2 regions of the Streptomyces sp. NBC_01689 genome follow, and region 2 is predicted to be linked to the other one. Evidence: riboswitches for the same ligand, from Rfam matches in the RefSeq annotation. Region 2 holds a riboswitch; the other holds the start of a gene.
What was found. Region 2 has a riboswitch for cobalamin ahead of metE (5-methyltetrahydropteroyltriglutamate--homocysteine S-methyltransferase). Riboswitches for the same ligand answer to the same signal wherever they lie in the genome.

Region 1: it holds a riboswitch for cobalamin, as region 2 does, so the genes downstream of both, OG776_RS31210 (cobalamin biosynthesis protein) here and metE (5-methyltetrahydropteroyltriglutamate--homocysteine S-methyltransferase) in region 2, are expected to answer to the same signal.

Annotation. Positions count from the first base shown of each region.
Region 1 covers NZ_CP109592.1:7,304,107-7,310,019, forward strand. Annotated here, with positions in the region: gene OG776_RS31205 (cobyric acid synthase) at 1-859, opposite strand, end outside; gene OG776_RS31210 (cobalamin biosynthesis protein) at 856-1,827, opposite strand; cobalamin riboswitch at 1,935-2,075, opposite strand; gene OG776_RS31215 (hypothetical protein) at 2,264-2,488, opposite strand; gene OG776_RS31220 (inorganic phosphate transporter) at 2,501-3,742, opposite strand; gene OG776_RS31225 (lysozyme) at 3,921-4,709, opposite strand; gene OG776_RS31230 (class II aldolase/adducin family protein) at 4,881-5,609, shown strand; gene OG776_RS31235 (alpha/beta hydrolase family protein) at 5,796-5,913, shown strand, end outside.
Region 2 covers NZ_CP109592.1:8,891,870-8,897,782, forward strand. Annotated here, with positions in the region: gene metE (5-methyltetrahydropteroyltriglutamate--homocysteine S-methyltransferase) at 1-1,095, opposite strand, end outside; cobalamin riboswitch at 1,258-1,478, opposite strand; gene meaB (methylmalonyl Co-A mutase-associated GTPase MeaB) at 1,711-2,697, opposite strand; gene scpA (methylmalonyl-CoA mutase) at 2,703-4,874, opposite strand; gene OG776_RS38200 (methylmalonyl-CoA mutase subunit beta) at 4,874-5,913, opposite strand, start outside.

The sequences.
Region 1 (5,913 bases), 1.6 Mb from region 2:
CCACGCCGGGTTCGGCGGCCAGGGCGTCCAGGTCCGTGAAGTTGGACATGAGGGGGACCGCGCAGACCGCGACGCGCAGGACGTCCTCGCCGACCGGTCCGGCGACCGCCGACTCCCGTACGGCACCCCGCAGGGAGACCGCCATCCCGTCCTCCTCGTCGATCCCCAGACCGTGCCGGAAGGGCAGGACCCCGTACGTACGGCGTCCGGTGAGGTCCTCGAGCATGTCGAGCCCGGGTTCCAGCAGGGACACGTCGCCGCGGAACTTGTTGACCAGGAACCCGGCGACGAGCCGCTGGTCCTCGGGGGACAACAGCGCGACTGTCCCGAAGAACGAGGCGAACACACCGCCGCGGTCGATGTCACCGACGACGAGCACCGGCAGCCCCGCGTTGCGGGCGATCCCCATGTTCACGATGTCGGTCCGCCGCAGATTGATCTCGGCAGGACTGCCGGCCCCCTCACAGATCACCGCGTCATACGTGCCCCGCAACTCGGCGAGGCAGTCCAGCACGGTGCCCAGGAGCTGTTGTTGGCGGCCGCCGTGGTAGCCGCGGGCGGTCATCTCGCCCACCGGTCTGCCCATCAGCACGACCTGACTGCTGCGGTCGCTGCCCGGCTTGAGCAGCACGGGATTCATGAGCGCGGTCGGTTCCACCCGGGCGGCCTGCGCCTGCATGGCCTGCGCGCGCCCGATCTCCGCACCCCCGCGGGTCACGAAGGAGTTCAGGGACATGTTCTGCGCCTTGAAGGGCGCGACCTTGACGCCCTGCCGCACCAGCCACCGGCAGATCCCCGCCGTCACGACGCTCTTGCCGGCGTCCGAGGTGGTGCCGGCGACGAGAAGACCGCCGCTCATGTCGTACGCCCCTTCGGGAGAGGTCCGCCGGCGCGCACGCGCCCGGCCAGCAGTCGCCCCGCGGCACTCACGCCGAGGGCGAGCCAGCCGACGCGCCGCGAGAGCCGTACGGCACGTTCGATGTCGGCGACGTGCACGGGACGCCCGCCGCCGTTGAGGACGGGCCGGTGCTCGACCCGGCCCGCGTACGAGAGGGTCCCGCCGAGCCGCACCCCGAGGGAGCCCGCGAACGAGGCTTCCACCGGACCGGCGTTGGGGCTCGGGTGCCGGCGGGCGTCGGCGCGCCAGGCGCGTGCCGCCCCGCGCGGGTCGCCGCCGGCGACCGTGGCGAGCGCCGCGGTCAGCCGCGCGCCCGGCCAGCCGGCGACGTCGTCGAGGCGCGCGGAGGCCCAGCCGTAGCGCAGGTATCTGGCGGATCTGTGCCCCACCATGGCGTCCAGCGTGTTGACGGCACGGAACGCGACCAGTCCGGGCACCCCGCCGACGGCGCCCCACACCAGGGCGCCCACCACGGCGTCGGAGGTGTTCTCGGCGACGGACTCGACGACCGCCCGCGCGATGCCGTCGCGGTCCAGTGCCTGCGGGTCGCGTCCGCACAGGTGCGGCAGCCGGGCGCGGGCGGCCTCGACGTCGCCGGCGCCGAGCGCGGCACCGATCGCCCGTGCCTCGCGCCCGAGGGAGGTGCCCCCGACGACGGCCCAAGTGGCGGCGGCCGTCAGGGCGATGGAAGCGGCGGGGGAACGGCGTACGCCACGGCTCGCGAGCGCGGCGAGGACTCCGGCGCCTCCGGCGCAGACGGTGGTGTGCAGCGCTCCCCACCCGCGGTGGTCGCGCCACAGCAACCGCTCCACGGCTCCCGCGGTCCGTCCGAACACGGCGACCGGATGGCCCCGGCGGGGATCGCCGAGCAGCAGGTCGCCGAGGAGGCCCGCGCCGGCGCCGTACGCGAAGACGCGATCGGCACGCACGGGGTCAGCCGGCCGTGCGGTGGAGCGTGACCCTCGTACTCAGCAATACCGGCAACGGGCAGCCGCGCATGGCGATATGTCCTCACTCAGGGTGTCCACGCCCTGGTTCGACGAGACCGGCGCTGAGAGTTCCTGGCTCCCGGGGAGTTCTCTCCCCGGTCACAGTGGCGGGACCGCGCCGGATTCTCACCGGCTTCCTCTTCTGTCGCCGTACTTGGCCCCGGCAGTCCACCACGGGTCGCGGGACCCGTCAACTTGCCGTTGACCTGCGAGGGGAGAGTGTGCGAAGGCCCACACGGCGCGGGGCGGGGGAGGACGTGCGCACGGGGTGCGGGAGGGCGTACACGTGGGGTGCGGGACGTCGCTCCGTCCCGCACCCCAGGTGAAGTGCCGCCCGTTTCGGGCTGTTTACCGGCGCGCCGTCACCGGCGCCCGGTCACTTGCCGACGATGAGATAGATCCCGTAGGCCACCGCCGCGGCGCACGCGGCGAAGCACACGTACGCGCCGGTGACCGCGAGAGCGGCCGAACCGCCCCGGGCGGGCGCGGACTCACGCTTGGTGAGGCCGACGATGCCGAGGGTGAAGAGGCCGACGAGGGCCACGGTGACCACGAGGCTGACTCCGAAGACGGAGGCGAGGGCTGCCCAGTCGATGTTCATGGGGTTCTGTCCTTACACCGTGGCCGGGCGGGTGGGCTCCGCGTCCGGGGCCGGGATGGTGGTCTTCAGATCACCGGACAGGTCTCCGGTGACGGGGCCCGCGGGCGGCGGGGTGACCGCGGCCATCGCGGTGGTGACGACGCCGGCCGGCTCGGTGGCCTCGTTGACGTTGTCGACGGTGACCGGCTGGCGGCGGGACAGCGTCCAGATGACGCCGGCGCCGGCGACCAGGAGCGCGCCGGTGAGGACGATGCCCCAGGTGCCCTGCTTGGTCAGGAACTCGGCCGCGGCACCGGCCAGTCCGGCGGCCGGCAGGGTCAGGCCCCAGGCGACGAACATCCGGGTCGCGGTCGACCAGCGGACGACCCCGCCCTTGCGGCCGAGACCCGAGCCCATCACGGCACCCGAGCAGACCTGGGTGGTGGAGAGGGAGAAGCCGATGTGGGAGGAGGCCAGGATGGCCGTCGCGGCGCTGGTCTGGGCGGCGAAGCCCTGCTGCGGCGCGAGGTCGGTCAGCCCCTTGCCCATCGTGCGGATGATGCGCCAGCCGCCCAGGTAGGTGCCGAGCGCGATGGCGGTACCGGCCGAGACGATGACCCAGGTGGGAGGGTTCGAGCCGGGGGCGATCACGCCGCCGGTGACCAGGGCGAGGGTGATGATGCCCATCGTCTTCTGCGCGTCGTTCGTGCCGTGCGCCAGCGAGACCAGACCGGCGGAGGCGATCTGGCCGGCGCGGTACCCCTTGGCGGTGGCCCGCTGGTCGGCGCGGCCGCCGATCCGGTAGGTCAGCCGGGTGGCCAGCATCGCGGCGAGTCCGGCCACGACGGGCGCGGCGACCGCGGGGATCAGGACCTTGGTGACGACGGTCGAGCCGTTCACCGACGACCAGCCGGCGGACATGACCGCGGCGCCTATCAGGCCGCCGAACAGGGCGTGGGAGGAGCTGGAGGGCAGACCCAGGAGCCAGGTCAGCAGATTCCAGAGGATGGCGCCGACGAGCGCCGCGAAGATCACTTCGGTGCGGATGCCCTCTTCGTTGATGAGTCCACCGGAGATCGTCTTGGCGACCTCCACGGAGAGGAACGCACCGACGAGGTTCAGCACGGCGGACATGGCCACCGCCGTCTTGGGCTTCAGAGCGCCGGTCGAGATGGTCGTCGCCATCGCGTTGGCAGTGTCGTGGAAACCGTTCGTGAAATCGAACACGAGAGCGGTGACGATCACGATTCCGAGGAGGAGCGTGATGTGTTCCATTTACCCAGGCTTCTGTTTGACGTCAGTGGCACGTGGACCGTAGGCAACCTGAGTGAACGGAAGATGAACTGAGGCGGGCTTAGGGGTGTATCCAACCGCGGATCCGCCCTCCGTTTGCCTCCGGGGGAGGTGAGGGTCGGGACCCTTGGTTCGAACGAAGGCGGAATAGCGGGCTCCGCTAGCCCTTCGCGAGCCTCTTCAGCCGGCTCGTGGACCCGTTGAAGAGATTCTGGTCACCCGGCAGGGCGCCGTGGTTGTCGTACTGCCAGAACGTCCACGCCGACCAGCCGCCCGGCAGCACGCCGATGTCCGACGAGTCGTAGCGGGCCAGCCAGAGCGCGTGGTCCGCGGCGAAGGCGCGGCTGTCCCCGGTGCACGTGGTCCACCAGTGCGCGGTCGTGTAGATCACCGGGCGTCGGCCCGTGTACCGCTCCACCTCGTCGCTGAAGTCCTGGATCCAGCGCACCAGCCGGGTCTTGCCCATGCCGTAACACTTGTGCCTGCTGTACGGGTTGTACTCGATGTCGAGCGCGGGTGGCAGTGTCCGGCCGTCGGGCTGCCAGTCGCCTCCGTTGCGCATGAAGTACGCGGCTTGGGTGGTTCCGGACGATTTGTTCGGAATTGCGAAATGGTAGGCGCCGCGGAGGAGTCCCGCGTCGAGCGCCCCGTTGTACTGCTGGTCGAAGTAGGGGTTGCGATAGGTGTGGGACTCGGTGGCCTTCACGTAGACGAACCGGGCGCCCCTCTCCCTGACGCTCTGCCAGTCGACGTTCTTCTGGTGCGAGGAGACGTCGTGGCCCCTCGGTGCGTCGGCCGCCTCGGCGGGCGCGCCGGTCAGCGCCGGTGCGGTGAAGGCGAGTGTCGTCAGGGCGGAGGCGGCGGCGAGGGCGAGGGTGAGGGTGTGGGCGCGGCGGCGGAGCGGCCCGCGGCCGCGGGCCGGGCGGCCCCCCGGAACGGCGTTCTGCACGGTGGATCCCCCAGGGGTCAGTGGAGGATCATTCAATGCACGCCGGTCGCCGACCCATCACTTTAAAATGCTGATCTGTCCATATATAAACCCTTATGGGCTTACGTCTTTCACTCCTGAAGCGCCCTGGCCCGCCACCCGGTCGGCGTCCGCCCTGACAGGATCGCGGTCATGACGGAGCGACGGCGGGGCGGGCGGGACGCGGAAGTGGGTGCGCACGGCGCGCGGACTCCGGAGGTGGTGGACGCGTGGGACGAACTCGTCGCGACGGCCCGCCGGACGGTCGCCGACGGCCTGGTCGTCGGAACCTCGGGCAACGTCTCGGTGCGGGTCGGCGACACGGTCCTGGTCACGCCGACCGGTGTGCCCTACGGCCGGCTCGCGCCGGGCGACGTCGTCGGGGTGGACCTCGACGGCCGGCAGACCCTCGGTTCCCTCTGTCCGACCAGTGAACTGCCGATGCATCTGGCGGTCTACCGCGCCACCGACGCGCGCGCCGTCGTCCACACCCACGCCGCGCACGCGACGGCGGTGTCGACGCTCGTGACCGAACTCCCGCTGATCCACTACATGGCGGGCGCTCTCGGTGGCCCTGTCCGAGTCGCCCCTTATGCGACCTATGGGACTCCCGAGCTGGCCGAGAACATGCTGCGGGCGCTGGCCGGACGTACGGCCTGTCTCCTCCAGAACCACGGCACCCTCGCCCACGGAGCCTCCCTGGACCAGGCGTACGACCGCACCGCCCAGCTGGAGTGGATGTCCCGCGTCTGGCTCCTGGCCTCGTCCGTACCGGGACTGTCGCCGACGCTTCTGACGCGGGCGCAGCTGGCGCAGGCGGGGGAGCGGCTGCGGGGGTACGGCCAGCCCGGCCCGGACACGGACGGCGTCCGCGCCCCCTGACCCGACCACGGCGCCGCGCCGCGCCGCGACGGCGCACGCCGCCACGGTCCGGTCTCCGCGCGTCCGGTGCCCGCCGGAGGGGGCTTCGGCGGCGGCCCGCCGGCCTGTGCCGCCGCGCCCCGGCGACCGAGCCGTCGGTGCGCGCTCCCACTGGCCGACATCGGGATGCGCCGTGAGACTGGGACCGTGCGTACTGCCAAAGCGACGGCCGCGGCCGTCACCGTAGCCCTGGCCGCGAGCGCGGCCTCCGTGGCGGTGGGACGGTTCGCCAGCGACGCCGCGCTCAAGGCGCCGCCCGGCAGGC
Region 2 (5,913 bases):
CGTCTTCTGGCGGGCGAAGGCGAGCCAGCGCAGGATCTGGGGGTCGATGTCCCGTTCCACGGACGCGTCGAGCGGGACGTGCAGGAGTGAGCAGGAGGCGGAGACGTCCACCCGGTCGGCGAGCCCGAGCAGGGTGCCCAGGGTGCCGAGGGACTTCGCCAGATCGTTGACCCAGATGTTGCGGCCGTCGACCACCCCGGCGACCAGACGCTTTCCGGGGAGCCCGCCCACCGCGGCCAGGGCGTCGAGGTTGGCGGCGGCCGCGCCGGTGAAGTCCAGTGCCAGGCCGTCCACGGGGGTCCTGGCCAGGACGGGCAGTGCGTCGCCGAGCCGGTCGAAGTACGAGGCGAGCAGCAGCTTCGGACGGTCGTCCGACGCGCCGAGGCCGCGGTACGCGCGTGCGGCGGCGTCGAGTTCGGCCGCGGTGCGGTCCTGGACCAGGGCGGGCTCGTCGAGTTGAACCCACTCGGCCCCCGCCGCGCGCAGGTCGGCGAGCACCTCGGCGTACACGGGCAGCAGCCGGTCCAGCAGGGTGAGCGGCTCGAAGTCCGGGTCGACACCGGGCGCGGGCTTGGCGAGCAGGAGATAGGTGACCGGGCCGACGAGGACGGGCCGGGCCGCGAGCCCCAGGGCGACCGCCTCCCGAAGCTGCCCGACCTGCTGGGCGGAGTCGGTCCTGAACACCGTGTCCGGCCCCAACTCCGGGACCAGGTAGTGGTAATTGGTGTCGAACCACTTGGTCATCTCCAGCGGCGCCACGTCCTGGGTGCCGCGCGCCATCGCGAAGTACCCGTCGAGGGGGTCGGCTTCGACGGCCTTGCGGTGCCGCTCGGGGATCGCGCCGACCATGACCGTGGTGTCTAGGACGTGGTCGTAGTACGAGAAGTCGCCGGTGGGCACCTCGTGGATGCCGGATTCCGTCAGGTGCCGCCAGTTCGAGCGGCGCAGACCGGCGGCGGTCTCCCGGAGGGCGTCGGCCGTGGTCCGGCCCTTCCAGCAGCCCTCCACGGCCTTCTTCAGCTCACGGTCGGGACCTTGGCGGGGGTAGCCGTACACGGTGGCGCGTGCCGCCGCGGTCGCGGGCTTGGCTGTCACGGATATCTCCTTCGCGAGATGTCTCCTGAGATCCCGGGGACGGGACGTGCGCGCGAAGGGATGACGAACCGGACGGAGACCGCCCGCACCAGGAGGCAGGGCTGTCCGCCGGTATGTACGCCGACCCGCCCACGAGGTCACCGGGATGTCCGCGCGCGAGCGGTCGCGTGCGGGCAACGGGCAGGTCTTCGGACTCGCGGGCACGGCCTCCCCGGAGGGAGTCCACCTACTGGCCGTCGCTTCCCGGGCCCGGTCGGGCCCAGTGCGTATGACGGCGGTCGTTCCCGCTCACCGCTGCGGGGCAGTCCCGGATTTCCACCGGGTTCCCTCTTACGACGCATCCCGCCTGGCGGACGGGGCGAACCAGCTGCACGGGCCAGCCTAGAGGGCGACGCGCTCCCGCGGCGGGAGCGGCTCACATCGCGGACGGTGACATGGGACACCGGACGTGCTCCGCCCGGGCGCGCCGGAGGACGGCGCGGGCGTGCACCGTGGCCTTCGTACGGACACGGTGCCGGGGTCCGACGTACGGATACACGGATACGGCACCGGGGTCCGTCGTAGGGATACGGCACCGGGGTCCGTCGGACACGGGCGGAGTGCTGCCGAGCCGGGTCAGTCCGTCGCGCCGCCGAAGGCGCCCAGGATGCGTTCGGCGGCCAGCGTGGCCGTCAACTCCCCGTCCCGTACCTGCTGTTCCAGGGAGGGCGTGAGGGCCCGTACCGCGGGATCCGCGTGCAGGCGGCCGAGGAGCTCGTCACGGACCATCGTCCACGTCCAGTCGACCTGCTGGTCGCGGCGCTTGGCGGCGAGGCGGCCGGTCGACTCGAGCAGCGCGCGGTGCTGTTCGAGCCGTTCCCAGACGGTGTCCAGACCGGTCGACTCGCGGGCGCTGCAACTCAGCACGGGCGGCGTCCAGGCCGCGTCCACCGGGTGCATCAGCCGGAGGGCGCCCGCCAACTCCCGTGCCGCGGACCGCGCGTCACGCTCGTGCGGGCCGTCCGCCTTGTTGACGGTGATCACGTCCGCGAGCTCCAGGACGCCCTTCTTGATGCCCTGCAGCTGGTCGCCGGTGCGGGCCAGCGTGAGCAGCAGGAAGGAGTCGACCATGTTCGCCACCGCCGTCTCCGACTGGCCGACGCCCACCGTCTCGACCAGGATCACGTCGTAGCCGGCCGCCTCCATCACGACCATCGACTCGCGCGTCGCCTTCGCCACGCCGCCGAGCGTGCCGGCGGTGGGGGAAGGCCGCACGAAAGCGGCGGGGTCCACCGCCAGGCGCTCCATCCGGGTCTTGTCACCCAGGATCGAACCGCCCGTACGGGTCGACGACGGGTCCACGGCGAGCACCGCGACCCGGTGGCCCAGCGAGGTGAGCAGGGTGCCGAGCGCGTCGATGAAGGTCGACTTGCCCACCCCGGGCACCCCGGTGATGCCGATGCGCCGGGCGTTGCCGCCGCGCGGCAACAACTCGGTGAGCAGGGCCTGTGCCAGGGACCGGTGGTCGGCCCGGGTGGACTCGACGAGAGTGATGGCCCGCGCGATGTACGCGCGCTTCCCGTCGAGTACGCCCTTCACATAGGAGTCCAGGTCGATCGCCATGGCCCTCAGCCGTGTCCGAGACCGGTGGCCAGCCGCTCCACCAGGTCGTACGCCGCGTCCGGGATCACCGTTCCCGGCGGGAAGACGGCCGCCGCGCCCATCTCCAGGAGGGTCGGTACGTCCTGCGGGGGAATCACCCCGCCCACCACGATCATGATGTCCTCGCGCCCCTCCTCGGCGAGCTGCTCGCGCAGCGCCGGGACCAGGGTGAGGTGCCCGGCCGCCAGCGAGGACACCCCGACGATGTGCACGTCGGCCTCCACGGCCTGCCGCGCGACCTCGGCCGGGGTCTGGAACAGCGGGCCGACGTCCACGTCGAAGCCGAGGTCGGCGAAGGCGGTGGCGATGACCTTCTGTCCGCGGTCATGGCCGTCCTGGCCCATCTTGGCCACCAGGATGCGCGGCCGTCGGCCCTCGGACTCCTCGAAGGCGTCCACCCGCGTGCGGGTGCGATCCACGGAAGGCGACTCGCCTGCTTCGTTGCGGTACACACCCGAGATCGTACGGATCTGGCTCGCGTGCCGCCCGTACACCTTCTCCAGGGCGTCGGAGATCTCCCCGACGGTCGCCTTGGCGCGGGCCGCGTTCACCGCCAGCTCCAGCAGGTTGCCGGTGCCGGCGGCCGCCGCCGTCAGCGCCCGCAGCGAGTCCTGGCACGCGGCCTCGTCGCGCTCCGCGCGCAGCCGCCGCAGCTTCTCGATCTGCTGGGTCCGTACGGAGGAGTTGTCGACCTTGAGGACGTCGATCTGCTCGTCGCTGTCGACCCGGTACTTGTTGACGCCGATGACCGGCTGACGGCCCGAGTCGATCCGGGCCTGGGTGCGGGCAGCGGCCTCCTCCACCCGGAGCTTCGGGATGCCCGCGTCGATGGCCTGCGCCATGCCGCCCGCCGCCTCGACCTCCTGGATGTGCTGCCAGGCGCGGCGCGCCAGGTCGTAGGTCAGCTTCTCCACGTACGCGCTGCCGCCCCACGGGTCGATCACCCGCGTGGTGCCCGACTCCTGCTGGATCAGCAGCTGGGTGTTGCGGGCGATCCGTGCCGAGAAGTCGGTGGGCAGGGCGAGCGCCTCGTCGAGGGCGTTGGTGTGCAGCGACTGGGTGTGGCCCTGGGTGGCCGCCATCGCCTCGACACAGGTGCGCGTCACGTTGTTGAACACGTCCTGCGCGGTGAGCGACCAGCCGGAGGTCTGCGAATGCGTGCGCAGGGAGAGGGACTTGGCGTTCTTCGGGTCGAACTGCTTGACCAGCTTGGCCCACAGCAGCCGGGCCGCCCGCATCTTGGCGATCTCCATGAAGAAGTTCATGCCGATCGCCCAGAAGAACGAGAGCCGGGGCGCGAACGCGTCCACGTCCAGACCCGCCTCCTGCCCGGCCCGCAGGTACTCCACGCCGTCCGCGAGGGTGTAGGCCAGCTCCAGGTCGGCCGTCGCGCCCGCCTCCTGGATGTGGTACCCGGAGATGGAGATGGAGTTGTAGCGCGGCATCCGCTGGGAGGTGAAGGCGAAGATGTCGGAGATGATCCGCATCGACGGCTTCGGCGGATAGATGTAGGTGTTGCGGACCATGAACTCCTTGAGGATGTCGTTCTGGATGGTCCCGGCCAGCTTCTCCGGCGGGACACCCTGTTCCTCGGCGGCCACGATGTACAGCGCCAGCACGGGCAGCACCGCGCCGTTCATCGTCATCGACACCGTCATCCTGTCCAGCGGAATGCCGTCGAAGAGCTGCCGCATGTCGTAGATGGAGTCGATGGCGACACCCGCCATGCCGACGTCACCGGTCACCCGCGGGTGGTCGCTGTCGTAGCCGCGGTGGGTCGGCAGGTCGAAGGCGACGGAGAGGCCCTTCTGACCGGCCGCCAGATTGCGCCGGTAGAACGCGTTGGACTCCTCGGCGGTGGAGAAGCCCGCGTACTGGCGGATCGTCCAGGGCTGGTTCACGTACATCGTCGGGTAGGGGCCGCGCAGATACGGCGCGATGCCCGGGTAGGTGCCGAGGAAGTCCAGGCCCTCCAGGTCACGGCCGGTGTACAGCGGCTTGACCGCGATGGCCTCGGGCGTCTCCCAGAGCAGGTCGTCGCCTCCGGACGCCCCCTTGACGGCGGCGCGCCACTCGTCGGCACCGCCCTCGGCGGTGGGCGTCCCCAGTTCGATCCCGGTGAAGTCGGGGATTCCCATCAGGACACTCCCATGCGGTCGAGGGTGGTGGTCAGTACGTCCACGGCGTCGCAGCCCGCGAACACGTACGCGTCGACATCGGTGTACTGCCCGGGGCGCCCGGCGAGGAACACCTGCCGCGCGCCCGCCGATCTGAGCATCGCGGCCGCCGCTTCGGCCTGTTCCTCGTACAGCGCGTCGCTGGAGCACAGACAGACCTCGGTGGCACCGGCGGCGCGGAACGCCTCGGCAGTGGGCTCCCCGGTGACCGGCTCGATGCCGCCCGCCTGGAAGAGGTTCGAGGCGAAGGTCGCCCGGGCGGTGTGGGCGGCGGCCGGGCCCAGCGTGGCCAGGAAGATCCGCGGCCGGGCGCCGGTGGCGGCGAGATGGGCGTCGGAGCGGGCGCGCAGTACCTCGTACGCCTCGTCGCGCCGCACCCGGGGCAGACCCCCGGACGGCGGTGCGGGCGCCGGTTCGCGTTCCACGAGGCGCTCGGCGAGATGCGGGAACTCACTGACCCCGGTGATGGGTTCGCGCCGTCGGGCGAGCTTCGTGCTGCGCGCGGCCCAGGTCGCGGCCAGCTCCTCGCCGATCCGGCCCGAACGCAGCCCGGCCGCCTGGCCGCCCGCTCGCTCGATCTGCTGGAAGAACTCCCAGCCGGCGTGGGCCAGTTCGTCGGTGAGCTTCTCCACGTACCAGGACCCGCCCGCCGGGTCGATGACCCGGGCCAGGTGCGATTCCTCGACCAGGATCGTCGAGGTGTTGCGGGCGATGCGCCGCGCGAACGCGTCCGGCGCGCCGAGCGCGTCGTCGAAGGGGAGGACGGTGACCGCCTCGGCGCCGCCGACCCCGGCGGCCAGCGTGGCGACCGTCGTGCGCAGCATGTTCACCCACGGGTCGCGCCGCGACATCATCACCGGCGAGGTCACGGCGTGCTGGAGCTGCGCGCCGGGGGCCCCGCAGACCTCCGCGACGCGCGCCCAGAGCCTGCGGGCGGCCCGCAGCTTGGCGATGGTGAGGAACTGGTCGGCGGTGGCCGCGTAGCGGAACTCCATCTGCC